Regions from separate parts of the Arthrobacter sp. BG3 genome, predicted to be linked through region 2. Evidence: riboswitches for the same ligand, from Rfam matches in the RefSeq annotation. Region 2 holds a riboswitch; each other region holds the start of a gene.
The links. A riboswitch is a leader RNA that binds a small molecule or an ion and turns the genes downstream of it on or off. The one in region 2 is predicted to bind S-adenosylmethionine.
Positions count from the first base shown of each region.

Region 1: linked by a shared signal. The riboswitch ahead of AC1MFL_RS07205 (cobalamin-independent methionine synthase II family protein) and the one ahead of AC1MFL_RS10570 (DUF1737 domain-containing protein) in region 2 are both predicted to bind S-adenosylmethionine.
Region 3: linked by a shared signal. The riboswitch ahead of metX (homoserine O-acetyltransferase MetX) and the one ahead of AC1MFL_RS10570 (DUF1737 domain-containing protein) in region 2 are both predicted to bind S-adenosylmethionine.

Region 1 covers NZ_CM155270.1:1,635,895-1,645,943, reverse strand. Annotated here, with positions in the region: gene AC1MFL_RS07235 (thioesterase domain-containing protein) at 1-275, shown strand, start outside; gene AC1MFL_RS07230 (HAD-IIA family hydrolase) at 285-1,139, opposite strand; gene AC1MFL_RS07225 (TrmH family RNA methyltransferase) at 1,249-1,914, shown strand; gene fbaA (class II fructose-bisphosphate aldolase) at 2,115-3,134, shown strand; gene AC1MFL_RS07215 (DUF3151 domain-containing protein) at 3,137-3,565, shown strand; gene AC1MFL_RS07210 (uracil-DNA glycosylase family protein) at 3,708-4,340, opposite strand; gene AC1MFL_RS07205 (cobalamin-independent methionine synthase II family protein) at 4,514-5,722, opposite strand; SAM riboswitch class I at 5,735-5,839, opposite strand; gene AC1MFL_RS07200 (adenylosuccinate synthase) at 6,172-7,461, shown strand; gene AC1MFL_RS07195 (hypothetical protein) at 7,782-8,276, shown strand; gene AC1MFL_RS07190 (RNA polymerase sigma factor) at 8,365-8,913, shown strand; gene AC1MFL_RS07185 (hypothetical protein) at 8,910-9,629, shown strand; gene AC1MFL_RS07180 (CoA-binding protein) at 9,793-10,049, opposite strand, start outside.
Region 2 covers NZ_CM155270.1:2,374,552-2,384,600, reverse strand. Annotated here, with positions in the region: gene pabB (aminodeoxychorismate synthase component I) at 1-1,266, shown strand, start outside; gene cls (cardiolipin synthase) at 1,316-2,791, opposite strand; gene AC1MFL_RS10575 (aminodeoxychorismate lyase) at 2,885-3,847, shown strand; SAM riboswitch class IV at 4,000-4,114, shown strand; gene AC1MFL_RS10570 (DUF1737 domain-containing protein) at 4,128-4,436, shown strand; gene AC1MFL_RS10565 (rhodanese-like domain-containing protein) at 4,433-4,852, shown strand; gene AC1MFL_RS10560 (O-succinylhomoserine sulfhydrylase) at 4,853-6,061, shown strand; gene AC1MFL_RS10555 (glutamate--cysteine ligase 2) at 6,161-7,345, opposite strand; gene AC1MFL_RS10550 (UDP-N-acetylglucosamine 1-carboxyvinyltransferase) at 7,466-8,989, opposite strand; gene AC1MFL_RS10545 (energy-coupling factor transporter transmembrane component T family protein) at 9,086-9,889, opposite strand; gene AC1MFL_RS10540 (ABC transporter ATP-binding protein) at 9,886-10,049, opposite strand, start outside.
Region 3 covers NZ_CM155270.1:741,826-751,874, reverse strand. Annotated here, with positions in the region: gene AC1MFL_RS03425 (bifunctional o-acetylhomoserine/o-acetylserine sulfhydrylase) at 1-1,295, shown strand, start outside; SAM riboswitch class IV at 1,433-1,548, shown strand; gene metX (homoserine O-acetyltransferase MetX) at 1,560-2,747, shown strand; gene AC1MFL_RS03415 (MFS transporter) at 2,929-4,323, shown strand; gene AC1MFL_RS03410 (LysR family transcriptional regulator) at 4,503-5,402, opposite strand; gene mmsB (3-hydroxyisobutyrate dehydrogenase) at 5,602-6,504, shown strand; gene AC1MFL_RS03400 (CoA-acylating methylmalonate-semialdehyde dehydrogenase) at 6,613-8,097, shown strand; gene AC1MFL_RS03395 (hypothetical protein) at 8,214-8,756, opposite strand; gene AC1MFL_RS03390 (SGNH/GDSL hydrolase family protein) at 8,889-9,764, opposite strand; gene AC1MFL_RS03385 (alpha/beta hydrolase) at 9,835-10,049, shown strand, end outside.

The DNA.
Region 1 (10,049 bases), 740 kb from region 2:
TCGACGCCACCCGTTTCGCGGGAAAGCTGGGCGGGACCCGGATGGCCTTCATCGGCAACCCCCGCGACCGGACCGTGGACTACGAGAGCGCCCGGGACTCCTGGTCGCTGACCTTCAAGGACAACATGGCCTCGGACTCCCTGCGGACCGACGGCGCCCGGCCGGCACACGCCAGCCCGGGCTGGAGTCCCTTCGTCTACCGGCCGATCATCGAGGAACTCGAGGACGAACTCTTCCCGCTGCCCTCCGGCGGAGGCAAAAAAACCGCCATCTGATGCGCGGTCCTAGATCTGGTTCTTCAGGTCCGCTACGGAGTTCAGGATCTGGTTGGGCCGGAACGGGTACGCGGCGATGTCGTCCTTATGGGTGATGCCGCTGAGCACCAGCACCGTGTGCAGCCCCGCTTCCATGCCGGCGATGATGTCGGTGTCCATCCGGTCACCGATCATGGCGGTGGTTTCCGAATGCGCGTCGATCTGGTTCATGGCCGAGCGGAACATCATCGGGTTCGGCTTGCCCACAATGTAGGGCTCCCGCCCGGTCGCCTTCGTGATGAGCGCCGCGATGGCGCCGGTGGCAGGCATCGGCCCGTCCTTCGAGGGCCCGGTGGCGTCCGGGTTGGTCGCGATGAACCTCGCGCCGCCCAGGATCAGCCGGATGGCCATGGTGATCGCTTCAAAGGAGTAGGTCCGGGTCTCGCCGAGCACCACAAAGTCCGGATCCTGGTCGGTGAGGATAAAGCCGGCCTCGTGCAGCGCCGTCGTGAGGCCCGCCTCGCCGATCGTGTAGGCGCGGTTGCCCGAATCCGAGCCGCGGACCTGGTCCTTGAGGAACTGCGCGGTGGCCAGGGCCGAGGTCCAGATATTCTCCTCGGGAATTTCCAGGCCCGAGCTCTTCAGCCGTGCGGCGAGGTCCCGCGGCGTGAAGATGGAGTTGTTGGTCAGGACGAGGAAGCGCTTGGAGGTGTCCACCCAGCGCTGGATGAGTTCAGCGGCGCCCGGGATGGGCTGGTTTTCGTGGACCAGGACACCATCCATGTCAGTCAGCCAGCACTCAATCTCCTGGCCGCTGCGGTACACGGATTTTGTTGAACGCACTTGGTCCGCGTTGTCCCTGTGGTCTTCCTGCTGCTCCGCCATGCTGTCCTCCGCCGATAATGTGCCGATGCCAGTCCCAGTCTAATGTTGAGGCGTGACTGAACCCGAGATACCCAGCGAAACCCTTTCCGGCAGCCTGACCGCAAAAGAGGTGGGGACGGCGGCCGGGGCAGCTGCCGGGACGGAGGCCGATGCGGAGCCCAAGGCGGAGGTCGGCGTCGGGCCCTGGGAAGGCGAACTGCCGCAGGGGGAGCACTGGGATCCGGACCTCCTGGCGGACGGCGACCGGCGCAACGTGGTCGACAAATACCGGTACTGGAAGCACGAGGCGATCGTGGCGGACCTCGACTCCAGGCGCCACAACTTCCACATCGCGATTGAAAACTGGCAGCACGACATGAACATCGGCACCGTCGTGCGCACCGCCAACGCGTTCCTCGCCAAGGAAGTCCACATCATCGGACGACGCCGGTGGAACCGCCGCGGGGCCATGGTCACCGACCGCTACCAGCACATCCGCCACCACCCCACCGTCGCGGACTTCGTGGCCTGGGCGCAGGGGGAGGGACTCGCGATCATCGGGATCGACATCTTCCCGGACTCCGTGCCGCTGGAGACCTACGAACTGCCCAGGGACTGCGTGCTGGTGTTCGGCCAGGAGGGCCCGGGGCTGTCCCCCGAGGTCCACGAAGCGGCGGTGGACACCTTGTCGATCGAGCAGTTCGGCTCCACCCGGTCGATCAACGCCGCCTCGGCCGCGGCCATCGCGATGCACGCCTGGATCCGCCGGCACGTCTTCAGCCAGCTCCCGGGTTAGCGCGTCCGCGGCCTTGCCTGCGCGATCCCGCCGGGAACCGCGGCGGAACCTGCCGGGAACCCGGGCGAAGCCGGATATTACAGGCGCGAGTGACCGGAAACACTGCCCCCGGCGCAGTAATGGCTAGGATGGTTCCTAGCCGACGAGGTTCACTCCAGGGTGAGCCCAGCCCGCAGACGAAACTCACTTTAGGAGTCAGCATGCCCATTGCAACCCCAGAGATCTACTCCGAGATGATCGACCGCGCTAAGACGGGCGGCTTCGCGTTCCCCGCCGTGAACGTCACCTCCTCCCAGACCCTTAACGCAGCCCTGCGCGGCTTCGCCGAAGCCGAATCCGACGGCATCGTCCAGGTCTCCACCGGCGGCGCCGCCTACTGGTCCGGCGCCTCCACCAAGGACATGGTTGCCGGCTCTCTCGGCTTCGCCGCGTTCGCCCGCGAAGTCGCCAAGAACTACGGCGTCAACGTCGCCCTGCACACGGACCACTGCCCGAAGGACAAGCTCGAGGGCTTCGTCCTGCCGCTGCTGGCAGCCTCCGAGGCCGAGGTCAAGGCCGGCCGCAACCCGCTCTTCAACTCCCACATGTGGGACGGTTCCGCCGAGACCCTGCCGGAGAACCTGCGGATCGCCCGGGAACTGCTGGAGCGCACCGCTGCCGCCCGGATGATCCTCGAGGTCGAGATCGGCACCGTCGGCGGCGAGGAAGACGGCGTCGAGAACGCCATCAACGAGAAGCTGTACACGACCGTCGAGGACGCCCTGGCCACCATCGAAGCCCTCGGCTCCGGCGAGAACGGCCGCTACATCACGGCGCTGACCTTCGGCAACGTGCACGGCGTCTACAAGCCCGGCGGCGTCAAGCTCCGCCCGGAGATCCTCAAGGACATCCAGGAGCAGGTCGGCGCCAAGATCGGCAAGGCCAACCCGTTCGACCTGGTCTTCCACGGCGGCTCCGGCTCGTCCGAAAAGGAGATCGCCGACGCGGTCTCCTACGGCGTGATCAAGATGAACATCGACACTGACACCCAGTACGCCTACACCCGCCCGGTGGTGGACCACATGTTCCGCAACTACGACGGCGTGCTGAAGGTCGACGGCGAAGTCGGCAACAAGAAGCTCTACGATCCCCGCGTCTGGGGCGCCTCCGCCGAAGCCGGCCTCGCGGCCCGCGTCGTCGAGGCTGCCCAGCAGCTCGGCTCCACCGGCAAGACGTTCTAAGGATGTCGGACGAGTTCCGCAAGAACCTGATGGGCCCTGAGCCCACGCTCCTGCCTGCCGAGACCGAGGTCTACGCAGCACTGGACGCGGGCCAGGAAGCCCTGGACCTAGTGGAAAAGAACCCGACCTCCTCGCTGCTCTGGGCCGTGCTGGCCGAGGAAGCGTGGAAAGAGGGCCGGACCATCGACTCCTACGCCTACTCCCGCGTCGGCTACCACCGCGGCCTGGACTCGCTGCGCCGCAACGGCTGGCGCGGCTTCGGGCCCATCCCGTGGGAGCACGAACCCAACCGCGGCTTCCTGCGCGCCCTGTATTCACTGGGCCGCGCCTCCGCGGCCATCAGCGAGGCCGAGGAACCGGAGCGGATCGAGAAGTTCCTCAAGGACTCCGATCCCGCCGCCAAGGCAGCCATCGAAGCCGAGAACCGCTAACCAACCACAACGCGGGGTCACTTACGGTCCATTCCACACCCTGGGATGGACCGTAAGTGACCCCGCGTTGCTGGTTAAAGTGCGACGGCGGGCGTCCACCGGAAGGTGGGCGCCCGCCGTCGTCGACGCGGGTGGGTGCGGACTAGCTGGTCTTGGCCAGACCGGTGCGCGCCATGGCGTCCGCGTAGACGGTGCCCATTTCTTCGAGGTACTGCTCCTGGCGGGCAGGGGTGCCGGCGAAGGCGCGGCCGCTGAGCGAGCGGACCTTGTAGGTCTTGAGGCCGCGGCGCCAGATCATCGGCACCTCGGTCTTGAGGAGCAGGTTAGCGAGGCGGTTGGCTTCGGTTCCGTGGGCCACGATCACTGAGGCGCGGGGCACGACGGCGAGAAACTTCAGCAGCGGCTTCAGGCCGGCGGAAATCTGGTCCGGCGTGAACTTGCCGTTCGGCTCGCCCGGGACGTACCAGGGGTGCACGTTCCACGGCATCACGAACTCCGGGCGCAGGCCCAGCTTCCACTGGACGCCGAGCAGGCGGGTGGCGGCTTCTTCGTCGCCGGCGGTGATGAAACCTGACTCGTCCTCGGTTCCGATGTTGGAGAAGAGGCTGATGATGCGGCACTCGTCAACGTCGTGCATCGGGTCTACATACGGGACATTCATGCCAGCTTTGGTTGCCTGCAGCGTGTCGCACAGCTCGTTGACGGCCGCGACGCTAGGTTCGTAGCGGCGGCTCAGAAGCTGTTCGCGGGAATTTTCAGTGGCCAAGGCTGTCATATATTGCTGAGTCTCCTGCGGGTTTTGGTGAAGCTGCCAGACCGTACGTGGGCACGCCGAGCACCGGGGCACGTTAAGTACGGTGTGGTTTGAAAATGTGGTGTGGACCGATTCCTGGTCGATCCTTACTAGTCTATCAAGCCCCGCGAAATGCCGTTCCCGCGGAGCGGCCGCTACCAGAGCCGCGCGGTGGCGCGGCGGGCGCCCTCTCCCAAGGATTCCAGCTTGGCAAAGGCAATTTGGGGGTGCACCCGGCCGCCCAGACCGCAATCTGTGGATGCAATCACATTTTCCCGGCCCACCAGTTCGGCGAAGCGTACGATCCGGTCAGCCACCAGGTCCGGGTGCTCGACGACGTTGGTGGCGTGGGAAACGACGCCGGGGATGATGACTTTTCCGTCGGGGAGCTTGGTGTCCTCCCAGACGCGCCATTCATGCTCGTGGCGGACGTTGGCGGCCTCGAAGGAGTAGCCGCCCGCATTGATCTGCAGGACGGAACCGACAATGTCCGCGAACGGGATGTCCGTGGTGTGCGGGCCGTGCCAGGAACCCCAGCAGACGTGCAGCCGGATCTGGTCCTGCGGCAGGTCGCGGAGCGCCCAGTTGGTCGCCTCAACCCTGAGCTGGATGAATTTGAGATAGTCGGCCAGGCTCGGTTCCGGGTTGATCTGGTCCCAGCTTTCGGCCAGCGACGGATCGTCCAGCTGGACCGTGAGCCCGGCGTCGATGATGGCCTTGTACTCCTCCCGCATGGCGTCGGCGCAGGCGTAGAGGAGTTCCTCATCCGTCTTGTAGTACTCGTTGGCGACGCGGGCGCAGGAGCCCGGGGACAGCGAGGCGACGAAGCCCTCGGCCAGGCCGGCGGCGGCCAGGCCGGTCCTGAGGTTGGCGATGTCCGAGCCCACAAGGTCCTGCCCGGTGTAGCTCAGCGGGCCGGCGATTTTCGGCTGGGTGACACTTTTGCGGTGCGCCAGGATTCCGGAGGACGGGTCGTTGTAGGCCTCGTTGAACTTCTGCCGGTCGCGCCGGTCCGGGAAGGAGGTCAGCACGATGTTGCCGGGTGTGGAGCGGTGCACTGCAGCGTCAGCCCAGCGGTCCACATCCGTCGGCTCGAGGCCGCCGAGCCGGCTGAAGGAGTAGTTCCACCAGGCGCCATAGTCCACCGAGCTGGACATCGTGTGCCCATATTCGCCGTCGTTGGGGATATCAATGCCGAGGTCTTTCTGGCGCCGGACGATGTCCACCACGGACGTTTCCAGCAGGTCCAGGAACTCGGGGGTGATGCCTTCTGTTTCCTTGGCCTCGTTCGCCGCGATGAGCTCGGGGGTGCGGGGCAATGAGCCTGCATGGGTGGCGCGGATATGGTCGGTGTTCTGCTGCATGGGGGCGCTTCCTTTCCATCGGTCCTGGCGGTAGCACCTTGGCCGTCACAGTGCTGCGTACGGGCAGGGTTGCTGCGGCGTCAACGGTCCAGGTCCCTCGGCCGCTCGGGATGGTCACCTCCCACCTAATTCGACCGGGCGCCCCCGCGCAAGCCCATCCGGCGAAGTTCCGCGTGCTGGACACCGGGTCCCGGCCCAGCCGCCCCGCCTCCTCCCGGCCCAGCCGCCCCCGCCAGGTCCCCGCGCAGCCGGCGGGAAGTCCATTGGATGGTCAAATGAGTCGACGCCACCGCGATCGGCTAAACTTGGGTGGTAAGAGCCCCGGACTCTGGCGTTGATGGTAAGAGCACAGCGGTAGATCCGGGGCGTTCTCATGAACGGCGCTGAGCTCCGGTGACCACCCTGGTGAATCACACGGACTTTGGCCCGAACGAATGGGGGAGGATCCCATGCCAGCAATCGTGATCGTCGGAGCCCAATGGGGCGACGAAGGCAAAGGTAAGGCCACTGACCTGCTTGGTGGCCGAGTCGACTACGTCGTCAAGCCCAACGGCGGCAACAATGCCGGGCACACCGTCGTCGTAGGCGGTGAGAAGTATGAGCTCAAGCTCCTTCCGGCCGGCATCCTGAGCCCCAACGCGGTTCCGATTATCGGCAACGGCTGCGTGGTGAACCTCGAGGCGCTGTTCCAGGAGATCGACGGCCTGGAAGCCCGCGGCGCCGACACCTCCAAGCTGCGGGTCTCCGCCAACGCCCACCTCGTGGCGCCCTACCACCAGGTCCTGGACAAGGTCACCGAGCGGTTCCTCGGCAGCCGCGCCATCGGCACCACCGGCCGCGGGATCGGCCCGGCCTACATGGACAAGGTGGCCCGCCTCGGCATCCGGGTCCAGGACGTCTTTGACGCCTCCATCCTGCGCCAGAAGGTCGAAGGCTCGCTGCGCCAGAAGAACGAACTGCTGGTGAAGGTCTACAACCGCCGGGACATCGAGGTGGACGAGATCGTGGAGTACTTCCTGTCCTTCGCCGAGCGCCTCCGCCCGCTGGTCATCGACAGCACTTTTGTCCTGAACACCGCCCTGGACGAGGGCAAGGTGGTCCTCATGGAGGGCGGCCAGGCCACGTTCCTCGACGTTGACCACGGCACCTACCCCTTCGTGACCTCCTCGAACCCGACCGCCGGCGGCGCCTCCGTGGGCTCGGGCATCGGCCCCACCCGGATCTCGCGCTCCATCGGCATCATCAAGGCCTACACCACCCGTGTAGGCGCAGGACCGTTCCCCACGGAACTGTTCGATGAGATGGGCATGTACCTGCAGAAGACCGGCGGGGAGTTCGGCGTCAACACCGGCCGGCCGCGCCGCTGCGGCTGGTACGACGCCGTGCTGGCGCGCCACGCCTCCCGCGTCAACGGCTTCACCGACTACTTCGTCACCAAGCTGGACGTGCTCACGGGCATCGAGCAGATCCCGGTCTGCGTGGCCTACGACGTTGATGGCGTCCGGCACGACGAAATGCCGATGACGCAGACCGAGTTCCACCACGCCAAGCCGATCTTCGAGTACTTCGAAGGCTGGACTGAGGACATCACCGGTGCCCGCACCCTGGAAGACCTCCCGGAGAACGCCAAGAACTACGTGCTGGCACTCGAGAAGCTCTCCGGCACGCGGTTCTCCGCGATCGGTGTCGGCCCGGACCGCGACCAGACGATCGTGATCAACGATCTGATCAATGACTGATACTGACTGACGCATTCATCGCGGCGCCCGACGGCGGCGGGTCACCTGGAAGGGTGGCCCGCCGCCGTTGCTCGTCCCGAGGAAAAAGAAACTTCCGATCGGTGCGTAACCTTTCGGGGCACCCCAGCGATTACTCCTTTGTAAGCGCCGCCGGAGCATGGACCCCCCACCAGGTTTCCGGCCGGTCTTCCACTGTAAGTGCAGGCCGGCGCATGCCCCCAAGCTGCGCCGGCCGGCCTTTCACTGAACGCGCGGGCTGCTGCCAGCCTCCATCGGGCCGCAGCCGGCTTTCACCCAAAACCAAAGGATGTACGTTTCTTATGAAGAGTGTTAGCAAGACCACCAAGATTGCTGTCGGCGCCGCTATTCTCGCCGTCGGAGGGTTCTCCGGCATCGGCCTGGCCAACGCGGCCCAGGTTTCGAACACCCAGCAGGCTGAAGTGAGCCCCGCTACGCCCGCCGTCCCGGCAACCCCTGCGGTCCCGGCGACGCCCGACCTTCCCTCCCAGCCGGCCGTCCCCGCCGTCCCGGCATCCCCGTCCGTTGACGACTCCGCCGAGGGCGACGTCAGCGTTGAGGGCACCGAAGGATCCGCAGAGGGCTCCCTCGAAGCTGACAAGGATGGCGCTTCCGTCGACGGTGCCGCCAATGCCAAGGGCGCAGCCGAGGCCAAGGCGCACGCCGGCGTGACCGTCGCCGTTCCTGCCGTCCCCGCTGTCCCCGGCGCCAAGGATGTCCCCGCCGTTCCGGCTACCCCGGCCGTCCCCGCCGTCCCGGCCCTGCCGTCGGACGAGAAGCCTGAGATCAACAAGTAGGCAGTACACGCCTCCTCGGAGGCACCCGGGGGTGCGGCCGCTAGACTTGCCCAGGCCGCACCCCAGCAGTAACCGGAAGGACAGCCTCTTGGCAGAACAGCTAAGCGATGACGAATTGTCAGCAGCATTCGCTGGCGAGCCGTCAGGATTCAACGCTGTCTACACGGTCATTTCACCCGCCGTCCTCGGCTACTTCCGGGCCCGCGGAGTGGACGACGCCGAAGCGCTCACCCAGGACGTCTTCGTCGATGTCCTGCCGAAACTGGCCAAGGTCACCGGCGGCCACAACGGTTTGCGGACCTTCATTTTCTCCGTCGCCCACGCGCGGCTGGTCGACCATCACCGCCGGGCAGAACGCACGCCTTACCTGGCCGAATACGACCCCCGTGATGACACCCGGTACGCCCCTTCCGCCGAGGACGAGGTCCTCGGCTCGCTGGGCGGCGTGACAGATTCCCTTTCCCGGCTCAATGAGGAGCAGCGGGCAGTACTGGTCCTGCGGATCGTCGCGGACCTATCCATCGAACAGGTGGCCGGCATCATGGACAAGTCGCCGGGCGCCATCAAACAGCTTCAACGACGCGGGCTCAGTGCCCTGCGCGAACTCGTCACCGAAAAGGACCACGCAGCATCATGACCGGAACCCGCGAACCCCAGCAGGATGGCGGCATCCAGGCGATGCTCCGTGATTCCGGCCTCGAAGCAGCCGCCGAGCTCCGCAGCTCACTCGAAGAGCTCCGCGCGCTGGTCCCTGACGAGGCCCCCGCGCCCCGCGCCGATCTCGCGGCGCTGCTGGCCGCCGGCAGCTATGGTTCCGCCGCCTCCGCGCCGGATTCCGTCGACGAAACTCTTCCGGCTGGCGTCACGAGCCTGGCCGAGCACCGCGGCCGGAAGCGCAGGCTCGCAATCGTCGGTGGCGCCGTGCTGGGTGCAATGACTCTTGGGGCGGGCGCCGTGGCCGCCTCCAGCGGGAACTTCGGCGAGACGTTCAGCCATTCTGTGGGCACCATCTTCCAGACCGCCGACAAGATGCCCGATACGGCCCCGCGGCCTGCCCGCCCGTCACCGGCGGACGTCCCGGCAGCCCCCGCGCCTACGTCGAACGCAACGGGCGCCGCCACTCCGCCGCCAGCTGAAACTCCGGGGGCTCCCGGAGCCTCTGCTGCGGTTCCAGCGAAGCCCGGCACCCCTGCCAGTCCGCCTGCTGTGGGCCATACCGGATTCCTTCCGACGCCGCCCCACCGCCCGGTCACACCGGGGACCCCCGCACTCCCCATCCCGAGCGGGGGCAAGGGTCTTCCCACGGAGCCGGCTCTTCCCGGCGTGCTCCCGGCACTCCCCGGCCAGCCCTAGTCCGGCCAGCCCTAGTCCTGCCAGCCCTAGTCCGGCCAGCCCGCGGAAGTCGACGTCGCGGGAAACGCCCGAACTCGCCGAAACAAAACGGCGAGTCCGGGCGTTTCCCGCGAATTCGGCGCCCTGAGCTGCGGGAGACGGGCGTCCGGACCCGGCAGAGGCGCTAGGCCAGGACCTGCCGCTTGGAGGAAATGACCCCTGTGTCGAAGCCGGCCAGGTGCAGGCCGCCGTGGAAGCGGGCATGCTCAATCTTCACGCAGCGATCCATCACGACGTCGAGTCCGGCAGCTTCCGCTTCCTTCGCGACATCCTCGTGCCAGGAGCCCAACTGCAGCCACAGCGTCTTGGCGCCGGCCGCGATGGCTTCTTCCAGGACACCCGGCAGGTCGTCGTGCTTGCGGAACACGTCCACGATGTCCG
Region 2 (10,049 bases):
CACAGTTCGGGCAGAACCCACGTAAGCGTCGGCAACGCCAGCGTCCGGACTGAAGGGCCGTTCTTCCGCTGGCTCGACGGAGTCTGGGGGCGCCGGGCGCTCCGCGGCCCCGAAGGCTACCCCTGCGAGTTCACCCTGGGCTGGCTCGGTTACTTGGGCTACGAACTCAAACGCGAGACCGGCGGCAGCGACGTCACAGCCGAAACCCCGGATGCCTGCCTGCTTTTTGCCGGACGCGCCGTGGTGCTGGACCATGTGGAGCGCACGGTCTGGTTGCTGGCGCTGGACACCGCGGACGCCGGGGGCTGGCTGGCGGCGGCCCGCACCGCCGTCGTCCGGGCAGCTGGCGGGCAGACAGCGGCGGCCGGCGTCGGCGTCGGACTGTCCGCACCCGGTCCTGCAGCCCTGGACTTCGCCGCACGGGACTCGGAAGTCGCCTACAAGTCCAAAATCACCGAGGCCCAGCACCAGATCGCCGAGGGAAACACCTACGAGGTCTGTTTGACCACCGCGCTGACGGCGCAACTTCCCGCCGCCGCCCTGGACCCGTGGCGGTCCTATCTGGCTCTGCGCAGGCGGAACCCGGCCCCGTTCGCCAGCTATCTGCGCTTCGGGGACCTCACCGTGGCGAGCACCTCGCCGGAGCGTTTCCTGCGGATCGCGGCCGACGGCGGGATGCGCGCCGAGCCGATCAAGGGCACCCGGCACCGGGATGCGGATCCTGTACGGGACGCGCTGCTGCGGCACGAGCTTGAGTCCTCGCCGAAGGACCGCGCCGAGAACATCATGATCGTGGACCTGCTGCGCAACGATCTCAGCCACTTCGCCGTGCCCGGCTCGGTGTCGGTCAGCCGGCTCTGCGCGATCGAAAGCTACGCCACGGTGCACCAGATGGTGAGCACCATCGATGCCCGGCTCAGGCCGGGCATGCCCAGGGCTGAGGCCGTCGCCGCCTGCTTCCCCGCCGGCTCCATGACCGGTGCGCCAAAGGTCAGCACCATGGCCATCCTGGACCGGCTCGAGGGCGCCCCGCGGGGGGTGTACTCCGGTGCGATCGGCTATTTCTCGCTCAACGGCGCGACCGACCTGGCCGTCGCGATCCGGACCCTCGTGCGCACCGAGCAGGCCGGCGGCGGCGCCGGCCTCAGCCTCGGCGTCGGCGGGGCGATCACGGCGGATTCCTCGCCGCAGGAGGAGTACGAGGAGATCCGGACCAAGGCTTTCGGCGTCCTCTCGGCGCTGGGCGCGGAGTTTCCGCCCGCCTGACGTCGGCGCCGGCCCGGCCCGTCCCGGCGCGGCTCCGGCGCCGCCGCGGCTACTGCAGGGTGGCCGTCAGCCGTGCGACGTTGTCCACGTATTTGACGCCCATTGGACGTTTCATCCAGTCCTCGAGCGTCAATTCGCGCGAAATCTCCCGGTAGTTGTCCTCCACAGCGCTGATCCGCCGCACGATGTCCTCACCCAGCAGCATCACCGAGACCTCCAGGTTCAGCGAGAAGGAGCGCATGTCCATGTTGCTGGAGCCGAGCACGGCCACTTCGTCGTCGATGGTGAAATGCTTGGCGTGCAGTACAAAGGGCGCCTTGTACAGGTAGATCCGCACCCCGGCTTCCAGCAGCGCCTCGTAGAAGGACTGCTGGGCGTGGTGGACCAGGAACTGGTCGCCCTTTTCCGAGACGAAGAGTTCGACGTCGACGCCGCGCTGCGCCGCCGTCGTCACCGCATACAGCAGGGAATCATCCGGGACGAAGTACGGGCTGCAGATCGAGAGTTTGCGCTGCGCCGAGTAAATCAGCGTGTTGAAGAGCCGCAGGTTGTTTTCGGTGATGAATCCGGGGCCGCTGGGCACCACCTGCGCCGTGACGTTGCCGGCGTGCAGTTCAGGCCGGTGCGCGAGCTGGCCCTCGAGGGATTCGTCGGTCTCGCTGAGCCAGTCGGTGGCGAACACAACGTTGAGCGTGGTGACGATCGGCCCGCGGAGGCAGGCCATCAGCTCGACCCATTCGCGGCCGATCTTGCGGTGCCGCGGGTTGTTGTAGGAGGGCTCAATCAGGTTCTGCGAACCGGTGAAGGCGACCTCGCCGTCGATCACCATGATCTTGCGGTGGTTGCGCAGGTCCGGCCGGCGCCACTGCCCCTGCAGCGGGTTCAGCGGCAGCATGGGCCGCCAGTGGATCTTGCTGGCCTTGAGCCGGGCGATCAGCTTGCGGTAGCCCTTGATGCGCAGGGTCCCCAGATGGTCGAACAGGAGGCGGACTTCGACGCCGCGCTCGGCGGCCTCCTCCATCGCGGTCAGCAGATCGTCCGTGATGTGGTCCGAGCTCATGATGTAGAACTCGGCGTTGACGAACGACTCGGCTTCACGGACGGCGGCGGCCATCGCCTTGATCGAGTCCGGGTAGCCGGGCAGGAGCTCCACGTGGTTGCCGTCCACCATCGGCAGCGAGCCCAGGGTCTTGTTCAGTTCCCCGGCAGACAACACCCATTCCGGGCCCTCGTAGCGGCTCTCCAGCATCGCCAGGTCCGAGGTCCCGGCGCGGACCCGGATGTTCACCGCCTCCTGCTGCGCGCGGCGCTTGCGGGAGAGGCGGAAGTTGCCGAAGAGCAGGAAGAGGACCAGGCCCAAGGCCGGGACGAAGAAAATGATCAACAGCCAGGCCATGGCCGTGGTGGGACGGCGGTTTCCGGGGATGATGCCGAGGGCCAGCACCCGGATGGCGAGGTCGACCACGGTCAGAATCAGGATCAGCCAGGACGGAAGTGATTCCGCCAGCGAAAATGGCCACAGCACAGGCGAACCCCTCAAGCTCCAGACCCGCGGAACAGTTCCGGAACGGGCAACCGTCAAATCCTATCCCGTGGCACGCCGCACTAAGCTGAAGCCATGACTTCTCCTGCCGCCGTCCCCGCCCCCACCCCGGTGCTGGTCTTCCTGGATCCTGCCTTCGACGACGGCAGGCTGGCAGATGCCACCAAGCCCCAGCTGATGGCGACGGACCAGGGCGCCACCCGCGGCGACGGTGTCTTCGAGTCGCTGCTGGCGGTGGGCGGGCAGCCCCGCAAGCTCCAGGCGCACCTGAACCGGCTGGCCGGGTCCGCCCGGCTGCTGGAGCTGGGCATCCCGGCGGAGGACGTCTGGCGCCGGGCCATCGCCACGGCCATCAGCGAATACCGGCGCCAGCATGTGCCCGGCGGCGAGGCCACCGGGGACGACGAACTCGTCGTCAAGCTGCTCGTGACCCGCGGCGTCGAAGGTGCCCCCACGCCCACCTGCTGGGTCCAGGCCTCCGCCCCCGGCCCGGCCGGGCGGCGCCAACGTGAGACCGGGATCGACGTCATCCTGCTGGACCGCGGCTACGACAGCGAAGTCGGGGAGCGGGCACCGTGGCTGCTGATGGGCGCCAAGACCCTTTCCTATGCGGTCAACATGGCCGCGCTCCGGTACGCGCGCAGCCAGGGCGCCGACGACGTCATCTTCACCTCCGCGGACGGCCGGGTCCTGGAGGGTCCGACGTCGACCGTTCTGCTCGCGCACCTGGAAACCTCCGACGACGGGGCCGGCGGGGTCCGCACCGTCCGGCGGCTCATCACGCCGCAACTCGACAGCGGGATCCTGCCCGGCACCTCGCAGGGTGCCCTGTTCACCGCAGCCAAGGCCGCCGGCTGGGAGCTGGGCTACGGGCCGCTGGAGCCCCGTGACCTGTATGACGCCGACGCCGTTTGGCTGATCTCCAGCATCCGGCTGCTGGCGCCCGTCAACCACATCGACGGCAAGGAAATCGGCACCCCGGAACTGCGCCGCCAGCTCACCGCGGAACTCAACGCGCTCTACGCCACAATCGAGTAGCCTCCCCACCCCCACACAGCAACGCGGGGTCACTTAACGCCCGTCCCGCGGCCCCGGACGGGCGCTAAGTGACCCCGCGTTGGTGGGGCCCGTTACTTAACATGACGACGGCGGCTCTGCCGGCCGGCGCCGCAGGTGTTACGTTTTTGGTGAGTAATGAGACCCGGCGCCAAGCCCTGACTGGCCGGTCGGCAACCCTCCCTTTCGCGGCGGGGTGCCTCAGGTGAATACTCGGCATATCGACCATTCGAGCTGCAAGCGTGAAAGAAGGAGATCCGTCGTGCCTGACGCGTCCGCCCCCGCTGTCCCCAGTACAGCACCCGCCCCGTCCCCCGCAGTCCCCGGTGCCGCCGAGGAAAAACTGGCGTACAGACTCTTTACCGGCCCCGATGACCGGGCCTTCTGCGAGCGCGTCTCCGCCGCCCTCGCCGACGGCTACGTGCTGCACGGCAGCCCGGCCGCCACGTTCAACGGCAGCAGCGTCATCGTGGCCCAGGCCGTCGTGCTGCCGGCGGCGATCGCCAGCGCAGATGCCGCCGTCGCCAACGCCGTGGATGATCTTGACTTCGACGGCGAGGGCCACGCGTGAGCTACGCCGGTGACCTCAGCCCGCAGGAGGCCTGGGCCAAGCTCGCGGACGGAGCCATCCTGGTGGACGTCCGCACTGAGGGCGAATGGGCCCACATCGGCGTCCCGGACACGGCAGCCGCGGGTGGCAAGGGCACCGGCCCGCTTTTCATCCAGTGGAATCTTGCCGGCGGCATCCCCAATTCGGAGTTCGTTGAGCAGCTGAAGCAGCAGGCGGCCGGCGCTGACGGCGCCGAACTGGTGTTCCTGTGCCGGTCGGGCGCGCGGTCCATCGCCGCTGCGGTCGCCGCGACGGAGGCCGGTTTCGTCTCCTACAACGTCCTCGAGGGCTTTGAAGGCGATCCGGACCGCCACGGCGAACGCACGGTCAATGGCTGGAAGAACCGCGGCCTGCCCACCAACCTTGGAAAGCACTAAGTGACCTTCAACCCTGACGCCGCCGGCTGGAGCGCCGATACCCAGGCCGTCCGCGGCGGCCTCGACCGCACCGGCTTCCAGGAAACGTCCGAGCCGATCTTCCTGAACTCCGGCTTCGTCTACGAATCCGCGGCCGCCGCAGAGCGCGCCTTCACGGGCGAGGACGAACGCTTTGTGTACTCCCGCTACGGAAACCCCTCGGTGGCCACCTTCCAGGAGCGGCTCCGGCTGCTCGAAGGCACCGAGGCATGTTTTGCCACGGCCTCGGGCATGTCCGCGGTCTTCACCGCGCTCGGTGCCCTGCTGGCCGCCGGCGACCGGGTGGTCGCGGCCCGCTCGCTCTTCGGTTCCTGCTTCGTGATCCTCAACGAGATCCTCCCCCGCTGGGGTGTCGAGGCGGTCTTCGTGGACGGCCCGGACCTGGAGCAGTGGCGGTCTGCGCTCTCGCAGCCGACGACGGCGGTCTTCTTCGAGTCGCCGTCGAACCCGATGCAGGAAATCGTGGACATCGCGGCGGTCAGCGAACTCGCGCACGCGGCCGGGGCGACCGTCGTCGTCGACAATGTCTTTGCCACTCCCCTGCTGCAGCGCTGCGGGGACCTCGGCGCGGACGTGATCGTCTACTCCGGCACCAAGCACATCGACGGCCAGGGCCGGGTGCTGGGCGGCGCGATCCTGGGCACCAAGGAGTTCATCGGGGGCCCGGTCAAGCAGCTGATGCGCCACACCGGCCCGGCGCTCTCGGCGTTCAACGCGTGGGTGCTGACCAAGGGGCTGGAGACCATGGCCCTGCGGGTGAACCATTCGTCCGCCTCCGCGCTGCGGCTGGCCGAATGGCTCGAGGCGCAGCCGGCGGTCAGCTGGGTCAGGTACCCCCTGCTGCCGTCCCATCCGCAGTTCGAGCTGGCCGCCCGGCAGATGAAGGCCGGCGGCACCGTGCTGACCTTCGAGCTCTCCCCGTCCGCCGGGCGTTCGGCGAAGGAGGCCGCCTTTGTGCTGCTGGATGCGCTGCGGATCATCGACATCTCCAACAACCTGGGCGATTCGAAGTCCCTCATCACCCACCCCGCGACCACGACGCACCGCGCCATGGGGCCCGAAGGGCGCGCGGCGATCGGGCTGAGCGACGGCGTCGTGCGCCTCTCGGTGGGCCTTGAGGACCTCGGGGACCTGACCCGCGACCTCGCCCAGGCCCTCAAGCAGGTCTAGACACCCCCTGTCCAGGGTCCGGGCCGGCGCTGCCGGGCTACGCCCGGCTCCGGGCCGTCCCGCTGGTGGTCAGGCGGCCGCCCGGTGAACGGGGCGGGCTCAGCCGCGGCGGACCCGGCCGAGGGACGAGCCCTCGTCCGCCGGGCCGCCGATGGCGGCTCCCCGCATGGTCACTTCGACGGCCCGTTCGACGACGGCAGCCAGCCCGCCGGAGCGGAAAGGCTGGCGCTGCAGCTGCGAACCGGTGCCCTCCGCCAGGATCCGGCCGACGCCCGCGCGCACCATTTCCAGCTCGCCCTGCTCCTCGAGCACGGGGGCCACGAAGTCGACCAGCGCGTGGACCACCTCCGCGGCCGGGGCCGGGGTGAAGGTTCCGAAGTCCAGCAGCTGACCGCGCAGCCCGCAGTTGCTGGCCTGCCACGCGGCCATCCGCAGCAGCAGCGTCGGGACCGGGGCGGGATCCACGCCGTCGTTCCATTCCCGGGACGCCGACTCCACGAGGGCGCGCACCAGTACGGCGATCAGCGCCGCGTCCTCGGCCCGCAGGCAGACGTCGGCGACCCGGACCTCCACGGTGGGATGGTGCCGGCACAGCCGCGCGTCGAAATACACCATTCCCTCGTCCATCAGGACGCCGCTTTCCACCAGCCGGGTCACCACCCGCCGGTACACCGGCAGGCTGCCGAAAATCATCGTCGGCCCCGAGCCAGGCCAGCGGTTCCACGCCTGCGTCCGGTAGCTTTCGAACCCCGTCTCCGCACCGTTCCAGTAGGGGGAATTGGCGCTGAGCGCGATCAGCACCGCCAGCTTGTCGCGGATCCGGTCCATCACCGCCACACCCTCCTCCGGCGACTCCACGAAGGTGTGGACATGGAGTCCGCAGGTGAGCTGGTTCCGGACCGTGAGCCCGAAACGCCGCTGCATGGTCATATAGCGCTGCTTGGGTGTCAGGTGGGTGGCGGAGCCGTGGGGTGAGGTGGCCAGGGCGGCCACGCGGCCGCCGTGAACCCGTGCGGCCTGGTCGGCGAGGGCCCTGCCCTGATGCAGCTGGCGGAGCAGTCCGGTGTAGTCCCGGCACGGCCGGGTCTGGGTTTCAATCTGTTCCAGCTTGAGCTCGTAGCTGAAGTCTGCGTCCTCATGGGCCTGCGGTTGTCCCGGGTCGGCCAGGCCGGTGTCCGGCATCGGCGGGACCAGGCTGGGCAGCATCACATCGGCGAGGGCAAGCAGCATCCCCGTTTCGGGATCCACTATGAGCAGTTCTTCCTCCACGCCGAAGGTGCGCATGTTTCTATTGTGCGGCAGGATCCGCCGAAACGCTCAACAACGCGGGGTCACTCCGCGCCCATGGAGGCGCTCCGGACGGGCGTGATCTGACCCCGCGTTGCTTGGAGGTGCGCAGCGGGGTCAGTCCTGGAAGTACTCGATCTTCGCACCGATGGTGTTGAGCCGCTCGGCCAGGTCCTCGTAGCCGCGCTCGATCACGTAGATGTTGCGCAGTTCCGAGACACCCCGGGCAGCCAGCATCGCCAGCAGCAGGCAGGCCGCGGGGCGCAGTGCCGGCGGGCAGCCAACCTCGGCCGCGCGCCACCTGGTGGGCCCGTTGACGTAGATCCGGTGCGGGTCGAGCAGTTGCACCTGGGCGCCGAGCTTGTTCAGCTCGGTCAGGTAGATCGCGCGGTTGTCGTAAACCCAGTCGTGGATCAGCGTCTGGCCCTGGGCGTTCGCGGCGATGACCGCGAAGAAGGGCAGGTTGTCGATGTTCAGCCCGGGAAAGGGCATGGGGTGGATCTTGTCCTCGGGGGCGCGCAGTTCCGAGGGCTTGGTGGTGACGTCCACCAGCCGGGTGCGCCCGTTGCGGGCCAGGTACTCGCCGGACACTTCGAGCCGCTGGCCCATCTGTTCCAGCGTCGCGAGCTCGATTTCCATGAACTCGATCGGGACGCGGCGGATCGTGACTTCCGAGTTCGTGACGATCCCGGCGGTGATCAGGCTCATCGCCTCGATCGGGTCTTCGGAGGGGAAGTACTCGATGTCGACGTCGACCGAGGGCCGGCCGGTGATCTTCAGGGTTGTGGTGCCCACGCCCTGGATCCCGACGCCGAGCATCTGCAGGTAGAAGCAGAGGTCCTGCACCATGTAGTTGGGGCTGGCGTTGCGGATGATCGTGGTTCCGCTGCGGTGGGCGGCGGCCATGATGGCGTTTTCAGTGACGGTGTCGCCGCGTTCGCTGAGCACGAAGGAGCGGTCGTGCCCGTCCGACGGCGGCGCCTGCACCGCGTAGAAACCGGACTTGGCGTCGACGCTGAGGCCGAACTGCCGCAGCGCCTGCATGTGCGGCTGCACGGTGCGGGTGCCGAGGTCGCAGCCGCCCGCGTAGGGCAAGCGGTATTCGCTGGATTCGTCCAGGAGCGGGCCGAGCAGCATGATGACGCTGCGGGTACGGCGGGCGGCCTCGACGTCCATCGAGTCGAGGTCCAGCACGGCCGGGCGGCGGATCTGCAGGTCGTTGGCGTTGAGCCAGCTGCACTCCACGCCGATGCTGGTCAGGACCTCGACGATCCGGTTGACCTCTTCGATCCGGGCCAGCCGGCGCAGTGTCGTCGTGCCGCGGTTGATCAAGCTGGCGCACAGCAGGGCGACGCCGGCGTTCTTGCTGCTGTTGACGTCGACGGATCCGGACAGGGTGCGGCCGCCCTCCACCCGGAGGTGCGTCATGGCCGGCCGGCCCACCTTGACGATGCTCCGGCCGAAGATGGTCTCAAGCCGCTGGATCATTTTCAGGCTGAGGTTCTGCTTCCCCTGTTCCATCCGGGCGATGGCGCTCTGGCTGGTTCCGAGCTCGGCCGCGAGCTGCCCCTGGGTCCAGCCTTTCTGGCGGCGGGCGTCGCGGAGGAGGGCGCCAACGTGTTCAGCAGTCTCTTGAGTCATCCCAAGAAAATATCACGCATGATTTATTAATGCCGGGCATTTGGGACGGAATGCCGCGAACCTCACACGGCTACCCGTCCGGTGCGATAACGGGCGTTACTGCCGCGCGAGGAAGACCATGTTCCAGGTTCCCGCGGCCAGGGCAGAGGCGACGGCCGCGCCGGCAATCAGCAGTCCGCCCGCGAACACCCAGGCATCCAGGCCGCTGAAGACGGATTTCCGGGCCCAGGTCCGTTGCGCGCCGCCGAAGCCCCGGGCCTCCATGGTGACGGCGAGCCGGGAGGCGCGCCGGACGGCCTGCACCAGCAGCCCGAAGCTCTGCCCCAGGGTGGCGCGGAGCCGCTGCAGCGGGTTCCCGTGCGAGCCCACGCCGCGGGCGCGGCGTGCCATGCCGATGGTCTGCCATTCTTCCGCCATCAGTCCCACCAGCCGCATCGCGGCAAGCGTCCCGAGGACAAAGCGGTGCGGCAGTTTCGCCTTCTGCGCGAGGGCGTCCGCCAGATCGGTGGGGTCGGTGCAGCTCATCAGCAGCACGGCCGGCAGCGCGATGGCCAGGCCGCGGAGCATGAAACCCAGCCCGAGCTCGAGGGATCCTTCGCTGATGGACCAGATCCTGGCATCGAGCAGGATGTTTCCGCTGTCGGGTGCCAGGATCGTGGTGCTCCAGCCGCCCAGCGCCGCGGCCAGGATCAGCGGCCAGCCCCGCTGCCAGAGCACTCCCGGGGTCAGCCCGGCCAGCGGAAGGAGGGCCAGTTCGAAGCCGAGCGCCACCGAGGCGGACACCCAGTCGATGGACAGCGCCAGGACCATCGTGATGAGCATAACCGCGGCGAACTTCGCCAGCGGGTTGGCCCGGGCCAGCAGGGCATGGTTGCCGCGCAGGGTCAGTTCCTGCCTCATGGCGCTGCGACCTTCCCCGGTTCCCGGGATTCGGGGGCACCGAGGCTCAGCTCGGTGCCGCCCAGGACCTCACTGAATTCGGCATCGTGCGTCACGGACACGACGGCGGTGCCGTCGTCGAGGAGTTCGGAGAGGAAGGAGGCGAGTTCGGCCCAGGTGT
Region 3 (10,049 bases), 1.6 Mb from region 2:
AAACCCGCCAGATCCATGCCGGCCAGGAGCCGGACAGCGCCACCGGCGCCCGCTCGCTGCCGATCTACCAGACGACGTCGTTCGTCTTCCCCAGCGCGGAAAGCGCCGCCAACCGCTTCGCCCTTGCCGAACTGGCTCCCATCTACACCCGGATCGGCAACCCCACCCAGGACGCCGTCGAACAGCGGGTGGCCAGCCTGGAGGGCGGACTCGCGGCGCTGCTGCTGAGCTCCGGCCAGGCCGCGGAGACCTTCGCGATCCTCAACGTCGCCGAGGCCGGTGACCACGTGGTGGCCAGCCCCAGCCTCTACGGCGGCACCTACAACCTGCTCGCGCACACCCTAAAGAAGTTCGGCATCACCGTCACCTTCGTGGAGGACCCGGACAACCTGGCCCAGTGGCGTGACGCCGTGCAGCCGAACACCAAGCTGTTCTTCGGCGAAGTGGTCTCCAACCCCCGCCAGGACGTGCTGGACATCGAGGGCATCTCGCAGGTTGCGCACGAGGCCGGCGTCCCGCTGATCGTGGACAACACCCTCTCCACCCCCTTCCTGATCCGGCCGATCGAGTGGGGTGCGGACATCGTGGTGCACTCCGCCACCAAGTACCTTGGCGGCCACGGCGCCGCGATCGCGGGCGTGATCGTGGACTCCGGCAACTTCGACTTCGGCAAGGACCCGGAGCGTTTCCCCGGCTTCAACACCCCGGACCCCACCTACAACGGCCTGGTGTACGCCCGGGACCTCGGCGCGGACGGTGCCCTCGGCGCCAACCTCTCCTACATCCTCAAGGCGCGCGTCCAGTTGCTGCGTGACCTCGGCTCGGCGGTGTCCCCGTTCAACGCCTTCCTCATCGCCCAGGGCATCGAGACCCTGAGCCTGCGCATGGAGCGGCACGTCGCCAACGCCATCAGGGTGGCCGAATGGCTCGAGGCGAGGGACGACGTCGAATCCGTCGCCTACGCGGGGCTGCCCTCCAGCCCCTGGTACGAGCGCGGCCGCAAGTACGGCCCGAAGGGGACCGGCGCCGTCGTGTCCTTCAATCTCGCCGGCGGAGCCGAGGCCGGAAAGCGCTTCGTTGACGCCCTCGAGCTGCACTCGCACGTGGCGAACATCGGCGACGTGCGCTCCCTCGTCATCCACCCGGCGTCGACCACGCACAGCCAGCTCTCCCCGGAGCAGCAGGCCGTTGCCGGCGTGAATCCCGGCCTGGTGCGGCTCTCGGTGGGCCTGGAGCACATCGACGACATCCTCGCCGACCTTGACGCCGGATTCCGCGCGGCCAAGACCGCCTGAGCGCCCCGACGCCCGGCGCCCCCGGCCGCACTGCCGGGCGCCGGGGTGTCGGGGCCGGCGCGCTGGTTTGACCCGGGGAGTCATACGGGCGTCACAATCTTCGCCACCGGGGCGCCGCATTTCGTACACTCAGTGAAGGTCATGAGTGCCAGCGACAGCCCCGGCTTGCTGGCCGGCAACCCTCCTTTTGCGGCGGGGTGCCCCGGGTGAAGACCTGGCCTGCCGGTCAGCTGTCGGCGGGCAAGCGCGAAGTTAGGTCCTCAGATGACGATTGCCGTCACCCGCCAGGGTGCACCTGTAAGCAAAACCTCCCACGCCGATGCCTCCGCCCCAGGTGGTCCGGACGCCGCTGACCCGGGCGGCACTGTCCCGGATGGTACGGTCCGGTACCTCCGGATCGGCGACCTGGAGCTCGAGTCCGGCGCCCGGCTGCCTGACGTCACCCTCGGCTACGAGACGTGGGGGACGCTCAACGCGGACCGCTCCAACGCCGTGCTGATCGAGCACGCGCTGACGGGGGATACCCACGTCACGCGGGGCGCCACCGAGGAGCCGGGCTGGTGGGAGCAGCTCGCCGGTCCCGGCGCGCCGGTGGACACGGACAAGTACTTCGTCGTCTCGATCAATATCCTTGGCGGCTGCTACGGCTCCACGGGCCCCTCGTCGACGGCGCCGGACGGAAAGCCCTGGGGCTCACGGTTCCCGCTTGTCACGCTCCGGGACACGACCGAAGCCGAAGCACGACTGGCGGACGCCCTGGGCGTCCGCAGCTGGTACGCCGTGCTGGGGGGGTCCCTGGGTGGGGCGCGTGCCCTGGAATGGGCCGTCAGCTACCCGGAACGGGTCCAGCGCTGCGCCGTGATTTCGGTCGGAGCCAGCAGCACCGCCGAACAGATTGCCTTCGCCCAGGCCCAGACGCTGGCCATCCGGCAGGACCCGAACTTCAACGGCGGGGACTACTACGGCGGACCCGAACCGGAAGCCGGGCTGGCCCTGGCCCGGCGGATAGCGCACATCACCTACCGCTCGGCGGCAGAGCTAGACGGACGCTTCGGCCGGAACGCCCAGGCCTCCGAGGCCCCGCTGGAAGCCGGATCCCTCGCCGGGCGCGGCCGCTACCAGGTGGAGAGCTACCTCGACCACCAGGGCAACAAACTGGTCCGCCGCTTCGACGCCAACAGCTACATCGCCATCACCGAGGCGCTCATGAGCCACGACATCTGCCGGGGCCGCGGCGCCCTCACAGAGGCCCTGGCTCCGGCCACCGCGGCGTTCCTGGTGGCGGCCGTCGACTCGGACCGGCTGTACTTCCCGGCCCAGTCCCACGCGCTCGCCGATGCCCTGCCGGGCGAGGTTGCGGTGCACACCATCCAGGCGCCGATCGGGCACGACGGCTTCCTGACCGAGATCGGCCAGCTCAACGACCAGCTCCGGCAGCACTTCTTCGGCTAGTCCTGCGGCCTGAAACGGCGTCCCGTGTGCATTTTTGCAGATGCCCCCTGCACTAATGGCCGTTGAGGCCCGCTCCGGATGGGACCATACTCGTGGGTAATGGTGCCGCGTGTCTTACATCACAGGCGCCCTCCTCCCGAATGGTCCATAGGGTGTCGACGGAGACACCGAAGGAGTCACAATGAGTACGGAAAACGCGGCCGCGAGGCGCGCAGAAGAGCCGGACGTCAAATCGTCCGGCCTGAAGAAGGTAGTTGCGGCCTCCATGGCCGGCACCGTCGTCGAATGGTATGAGTTCTTCCTCTATGCCTCCGCGGCCACCCTTGTTTTCGGCAAGGCCTTCTTCCCCAATTCGGGGACCGAGCTGGACGGCATCCTCGCCGCCTTCCTCACCTACGCTGTTGGCTTCATCGCCCGCCCGATCGGCGGCATCGTCTTTGGCCACTTCGGCGACAAGTTCGGCCGCAAGCAGCTGCTGCAGCTGAGCATCATCCTGGTCGGCGTTTCCACCTTCCTCATGGGCTGCCTGCCCACCTTCGCGCAGATCGGTTACTGGGCTCCGGCGCTGCTGGTCTTCCTGCGCTTCGCCCAGGGCTTCGCCGTCGGCGGTGAATGGGGCGGCGCCGTCCTGCTCGTCGCCGAGCACAGCCCCAACAAGTCCCGCGGCTTCTGGGCCAGCTGGCCGCAGTCGGCCGTACCGCTGGGCAACCTCCTGGCCACCGCGGTGCTGTTCGGCCTCTCCGCGCTGCTTTCCTCCGCGGACTTCCTGTCCTGGGGCTGGCGTGTGGCGTTCTGGCTCTCCGCCGTGATCGTACTCGTGGGCTACTACATCCGCACCAAGGTCAGCGACGCCCCCATCTTCCTGGAGGCCCGCAAAGAGGTCGACGCCGGCCACAAGGGCTACGGCGTCAAGGAAGTTTTCCGCCGCTACCCCCGCGGTGTCTTCACCGCCATGGGCCTGCGCTTCGCGGAGAACATCCTTTACTACCTCGTGGTCACGTTCTCCATCACCTACCTCAAGACAGTGGTCCACACCGACACCTCACGGATCCTGCTCCTGCTGCTCATCGCGCACTTCATCCACTTCTGCGTGGTGCCGATGGTCGGCCGCATGTCCGACCACTTCGGCCGCAAGCCCGTCTATATGGCCGGTGCCGTCCTGGGCGCCACTTGGGGCTTCTTCGCGTTCCCGATGATGGACACCGGGAACGATTTCATCATCCTGGCCGCCGTCACCATCGGCCTGCTCTTCCACGCCCTGATGTACGCCGGCCAGCCGGCCATCATGGCTGAAATGTTCCCCACCCGGATGCGCTACTCCGGCGTCTCCCTGGGCTACCAGGTCACCTCGATCGTCGCCGGCTCGCTGGCCCCGATCATCGCCGTCGCCCTGCTGAGCCAGTTCAAATCCTCCACCCCGGTGGCGATCTACCTGCTCGGCGCCTGCCTGGTCACGATGGTGGCCGTGTTCTTCCTCAAGGAAACCCGCGGAGTCTCGCTGCACGACGTCGACGCCGCCGACGCCCAGGGCACCGCCGACCTCCTTGCCGCAAGCAAGGTAGCAGTCAAGAAATAGCAGTCAAGAAGTAACTGGCAATATCCACCCGCTACGAATCATTAGCGGATGAGCGACAGCCCGGGTCCCTGCAGTGCGGGGACCCGGGCTGTCGCTGTTAGGGTGGCCCAGCCCGGCGGGACGGCCCAGCCCGGCGGGACGGCCCATCCCGGCGGGACGGCCCAGCCGGCGTGTTCGGCTCAGCCCGCGAGGACATCCTGGCGTTCGGAGATCTCCGTCCGGACCGCCCCGAGCACCGCCTGCACCGGGGCCGAACGCAGCGATTCGGCGCGTGCCGCCGCCCAGATCGGGAGCTGCCGCTGGAAGTCGTCCGGCAGCACGGGCACGAAATTGGGGTCGCCGACGGCCAGGAAGTTGGGCAGCAGGCCGATCCCTGCACCCCGCCGGACAGCCTCGAGCTGGGCAAAGATGCTCGTGGCCTGGAAGCTGGAGCGGGGGACGGGAAGCTGGGTGGAGCGGTGGCCGAGCTCGGCGACCTGCAGTGCGGACTCCACGTAAGAGACAAAACCGTGCTGCCGGACGTCGTCGAGCGTCGCCGGCAGGCCATGCTCCCGGGCGTACTGCGGACTGGCGTACAGCCGGAGGAAGTAGTTGGACAGGAAGATGGTCTGCGCGTTGCTAACGTCCAGATTGCCCACCACCACCTCGAGATCAACCCCGGACCGGTTCTGGCTGACCTTGCGGGTGGCGCTGAGCATTTCAACGTTCAGCAGCGGGTGGCCCCGCTGCAGCCGGACCAGCGCCGGGGCGACGAACTCGGCGCCGAAGCCGTCGGGGGTGCTGATCCGGACCAGCCCCGACAGCACATCTTCGGACCGGGCGATCCGGTTCGTGAGTGCCCCGAGGGTGCCCTCGATCGCTTCGGCGGCTGCCACGGCCTCGTTGCCAAGGTCCGTCAGCTCCCAGCCGTGCGGGCTCCGTTCCAGCGTCCGGCCGCCCAGCTGTTTGTCCAGCGCCAGGATCCGGCGGGAGATGGTGGTGTGGGTCGTGCCGAGGGCTTCCGCCACCGCATTGAACCTGCCCAGCCGGGCCACGGTCAGCAGGATGAGCAGGTCGTCCGGACTCGGAAGCCGCCGCAAGTCCACAATGACTCCTCTGAAATCAGGTATGTGCATCCATGCACATACCATCTGTAGTTTTTTCCCTTGATTGCACTGTAGCAGGGTGTGATGCTTGACCCGGAGAGTCCGGCGGAACGGCCGGACCACAGGCAGCACACAAGCCGCCGCAAAGCAGCACCCACAGCACTACGCGCAGCAAAGCAAAGGAGCTTACGCCATGGCAGTTATCGCTTGGATCGGACTGGGGAACATGGGCGGGTCCATGTCTGTGAATCTCGCCAAATCCGGCCACGATGTCCGCGGGTTCGACCTCAACGCCGAGGCCGTCGCCGCCGCGGAAGCAGGCGGAGTAAAGCCTGCAGCAAGCATCGCCGACGCCGTCGACGGTGCGGACGTCGTCTTCACCATGCTCCCCAAGGGCGAGCACGCCCGCGCTGTTTACCTTGGCGAGGACGGCGTCCTGGCCCACGCGGACACCCGGACCCTGCTGGTGGACTCCTCCACGATCGACATCGCCTCCGCCCAGGCCCTACACGACGCCGCGGCTGCCGCCGGCTTCCGCTTTGTCGACGCCCCGGTCTCGGGCGGCATGAGCGGCGCGAAGGCCGCCACCTTGACCTTTATGATCGGCGGCGAAGCCGGCGCCGTGGCCGAGGCCACCGAGTACATCAAGCCGATGGCCGCCAACATCATCCCCACTGGCGGCGCCACCACCGGCCAGGCCGCAAAGATCTGCAACAACCTCATGCTTTTCATCAACCTGGCCTCCACCGCGGAAGGCGCCGTCCTCGCGGACCGGCTCGGGTTGGACAAGCAGGTCTTCTGGGACATCGCATCCGTCTCCTCCGGCGACAGCTGGGCGCTGCGCACCTGGTACCCGGTAGCCGGCGTGGTCCCCACCGCGGCCTCCAACAACGACTTCGCCCCGACCTTCACCACCGAGCTGGCCAACAAGGACATCGGACTCGCCATCAGCGCGGCACGCGACACCGGCACCCCGCTGGAAATCGGCGAGCACGTCCAGCAGCTCTTCCAGCGCCTCATCGACTCCGGCAACGCCGGCATGGACTGCTCCGCGATCGTCAAGCTGGTCGACGGCACCCTGGACACCGGCAAGTAGGCACCTCCCAGCCAACGCGGCCGGGCAAACGCAGCCACGCAACGGCCCTGCGCAGGCAAACGCCGCGCACCGCTGCCCACAACAGCTCCCCACGAAAGAGAACCCCCCATGGAACGCATCCCGCACTTCATCAACGGCGCCCTGATTTCCGACGCCGAGCGCTACGGCCCCGTCTTCAACCCGGCCACCGGCGAGCAGGAAAAGGAAGTTGCCCTCGCCTCCGCCGACCGTGTCGAGGAGGCCATCCGTGCCGCCCGCGCGGCCCTGCCCGGCTGGCGCGCCACCAGCCTCGGCAAGCGCACCAACATTTTCTTCAAGGTCCGCGAACTGCTGCTGCAGCGCCGGCCCGAGCTGGCCGCCCTGCTGACCAGCGAACACGGCAAGGTCCTCTCCGACGCCGAGGGCGAGATCACCCGCGGCCTGGAGAATATCGAATTCGCCACCGGCCTGTCCCACGCCCTCAAGGGTGAGCGCTCCGAGCAGGTGGCCGGCGGCGTCGACGTCCACTCGGTGCGCCAGCCGGTCGGGGTGGTCGCCTGCATCACGCCGTTCAACTTCCCGGCCATGGTGCCGCTGTGGATGATCGGCAGCGCCCTGGCCTGCGGCAACACCGTGCTGCTCAAGCCGAGCGAAAAGGACCCGTCCTCGGCCGTCTTCATCGCCCAGGTCTTCGCCGAGGCTGGCCTCCCCGCCGGTGTCCTCAACGTCGTCCATGGTGACAAGGAAGCCGTCGACGTGCTCCTGGAACACCCGGACGTCAAGGCCATCAGCTTCGTCGGTTCGACGCCGATTGCCCAGTCCATCTACAAGCGCGCCGCCGACCACGGCAAGCGCGTCCAGGCCCTGGGCGGCGCCAAGAACCACATGGTGGTCCTGCCGGACGCGGACCTGAACATGGCCGCCGACGCGGCTGTCTCCGCCGCCTACGGATCCGCCGGCGAGCGCTGCATGGCCGTCAGCGTCCTGGTCGCGGTCGGGAACATCGCCGATGAACTCGTCGGCGCTATCACCACCCGGATGGGGACCCTGAAGATCGGCCCCGGCACGGACCCCTCATCCCAGATGGGCCCGCTCATCACCGCCGCGCACCGGGACAAGGTCGCCTCCTATGTCGCCGGCGCGGCCAGCGAGGGGGCCACCGTGGTGGTGGACGGCCGGGAGCAGAAGTTCGATTCCAACGGCTTCTTCATCGGCGTCAGCCTGGTTGACCACGTCAAGCCCGGCATGAAGGTCTACGACGACGAGATCTTCGGCCCGGTCCTCTCCGTGGTCCGCGTCGAAACCTACGCCGACGCCGTCAGGCTCGTCAACGACAACGAGTTCGGCAACGGCGTGGCGATCTTTACCCGCGACGGCGGCGCCGCACGGCAGTTTGAGTTCGACGTCGAGGCCGGCATGGTGGGCGTCAACGTGCCGATCCCGGTTCCGGTGGGGAGCTTCTCCTTCGGCGGCTGGAAGAACTCGCTCTTCGGCGACACCCACATGTACGGCCCCGAGAGCATCCGCTTCTACACCCGCGGCAAGGTCGTCACCACCCGCTGGCCGGATCCGTCCACCTCGGTGATCGACCTCGGCTTCCCCCAGGTCGACTGACCCCCACAACCCCGCCCGCCCAACAAACAACGCGGGGTCACTTACAGCCCATCCGTGACCGGATTATGGGCGGTACGTGACCCCGCGTTGTTTGTGGTGGCGGTGGTTTGGGGGAGTTAGCCCTTCATGATCTCCGCGCGCTGGGCCATGTAATTCTCCATGGTGAGCTCGCCGTCGCTGTACCGCTGGTCCAGTTCCGCGAGCTTGCGTGCACGGAAGCCCTGCGGGGCCGACGGCGGCGGGGGCACCGCCGGGGCAGAGGGCTGCTGTGCGGCCTGCGGCTGGAAAGCCTGGGGCCGGTTGCCGGGGTATCCCGGACTGTCTTCGTAAGGGACCGGGGGCTGCTGGCCGGGGTACGACTGGCCCGGGTACGGCTGGCCCGGGTACGGCTGGTTCGCCGGCGGCGCGGGCTGCTGGGGCGCCCCCAGCTCGCCGAATGCCCCGTAATAGTCCCGCTGGGTGAACCCGTCGCGCGGCTGCTTGTTCTGCTGGCCCGGGTATCCGGCCCCGCCGCCGGGAGGGTTGCCGGGGAACTGTCCGAACTGGTCCGGGACGCCGCCTTGGTTCTGGTTCCGCCCGCGCACCGACTTCTTGTAGTAGCGCATCGCCATCGGGATCAGGAATGACAAAACGATGATCCAAAAGAACAGACTGTTCACGGTACCGTGCCTCTCAGGAAGTGTCCTCCCAGCTTAACGCCCGCACCCCGCCCGTCGTGCCCTGTTCCGTGGCGTCCCCACCGTGCACCCCCGGGACACGTGCCCTGGGTCCGGGCGGCCCGGTGAGGACGTTCAGGGGCGCACGGGCTCTTCGGCGCCGGGCGGCCCCTCGCCCGAGCCCAGCGGCATCCCGGGGCCGAAGACCGGCCCCGGGAGGGGACGCTTGGCCGTGACGCCGTCGCCGGAGGACCGGTTCCGTAGCCGGCGGACCACCCACGGCACGAAGTATTCGCGCGCCCACACCAGATCGCCGGACCGCGCCTGGCGCCAGCTGCGCTGCGGCAGGGGTTTGGGGGAGAGGGGTTCCAGGGTGTGCTCGACGTTGAGGGAGTCCAGGACCATGGCCGCGATGGTGTGGTGGCCCAGCGGCGAGAAGTGCAGCCGGTCCGCATCCCACATCTGCGGATCGTTCAGCTGCCGCAGGGACCACATGTCCGCAATGACGGCGTCGTGGCGTGCCGCGACGGTGCGGAGGTTCTCGTTGTAGATGGCCACCTTGCTGCGCACCCGGCCCAGCACGGACGAGCCGGTGTCGGGGCCGTTGAAGAGGACCACCGTGGCGCCGGCCAGAGTGAGGATCTGCACCACCGAGTCCAGTTTTTCGGCCAGGGCATCCGGATCCCCGCCGGGGCGGATCAGGTCGTTTCCGCCGGCCGACAGCGTCACGAGGTCGGGCCGGAGGGACAGGCAGTGGGCCAGCTGCTGGTCCACGATCTGCTGCAGGAGGCGGCCCCGGACGGCGAGGTTGGCGTAGGCAAAGTCCTCGTGGCCGCGGCTGAGCTCCTCGGCCACCCGGTCCGCCCAGCCACGGTGGCCGCCAGGACTCGCAGGCTCGGGGTCACCGATGCCCTCCGTGAAGGAGTCCCCCATGGCCACATAGCGGGTCCAGGGGTGGGTGACGGCGTTCTCCGGCGCATTCTCCATGGCTTCTGTTTCGCTCACCTTCATATCGTGCACTCTTCGTGCAAAGCTACGCCACCGTAGGTTGTTACTTCCGGGTAACTGTAAGAATGGAGCCATGACTCACGCCGCCTTCCCCGCCCCCGTTGTTTTATGGTCCAAGCCCGAGGAGGAGCGCGGCGGCAAGCCGCTGCTGCTCCTGTTGCACGGCTATGGCGCCAACGAAGAGGATCTCCTGAGCCTGGCGGACGTGCTGCCGCAGGAGTTTGTGGTGGCGTCGCTGCGCGCACCGCTGGTTTCCGGCCCCGGGTTCACCTGGTTCCCGCTGACGGC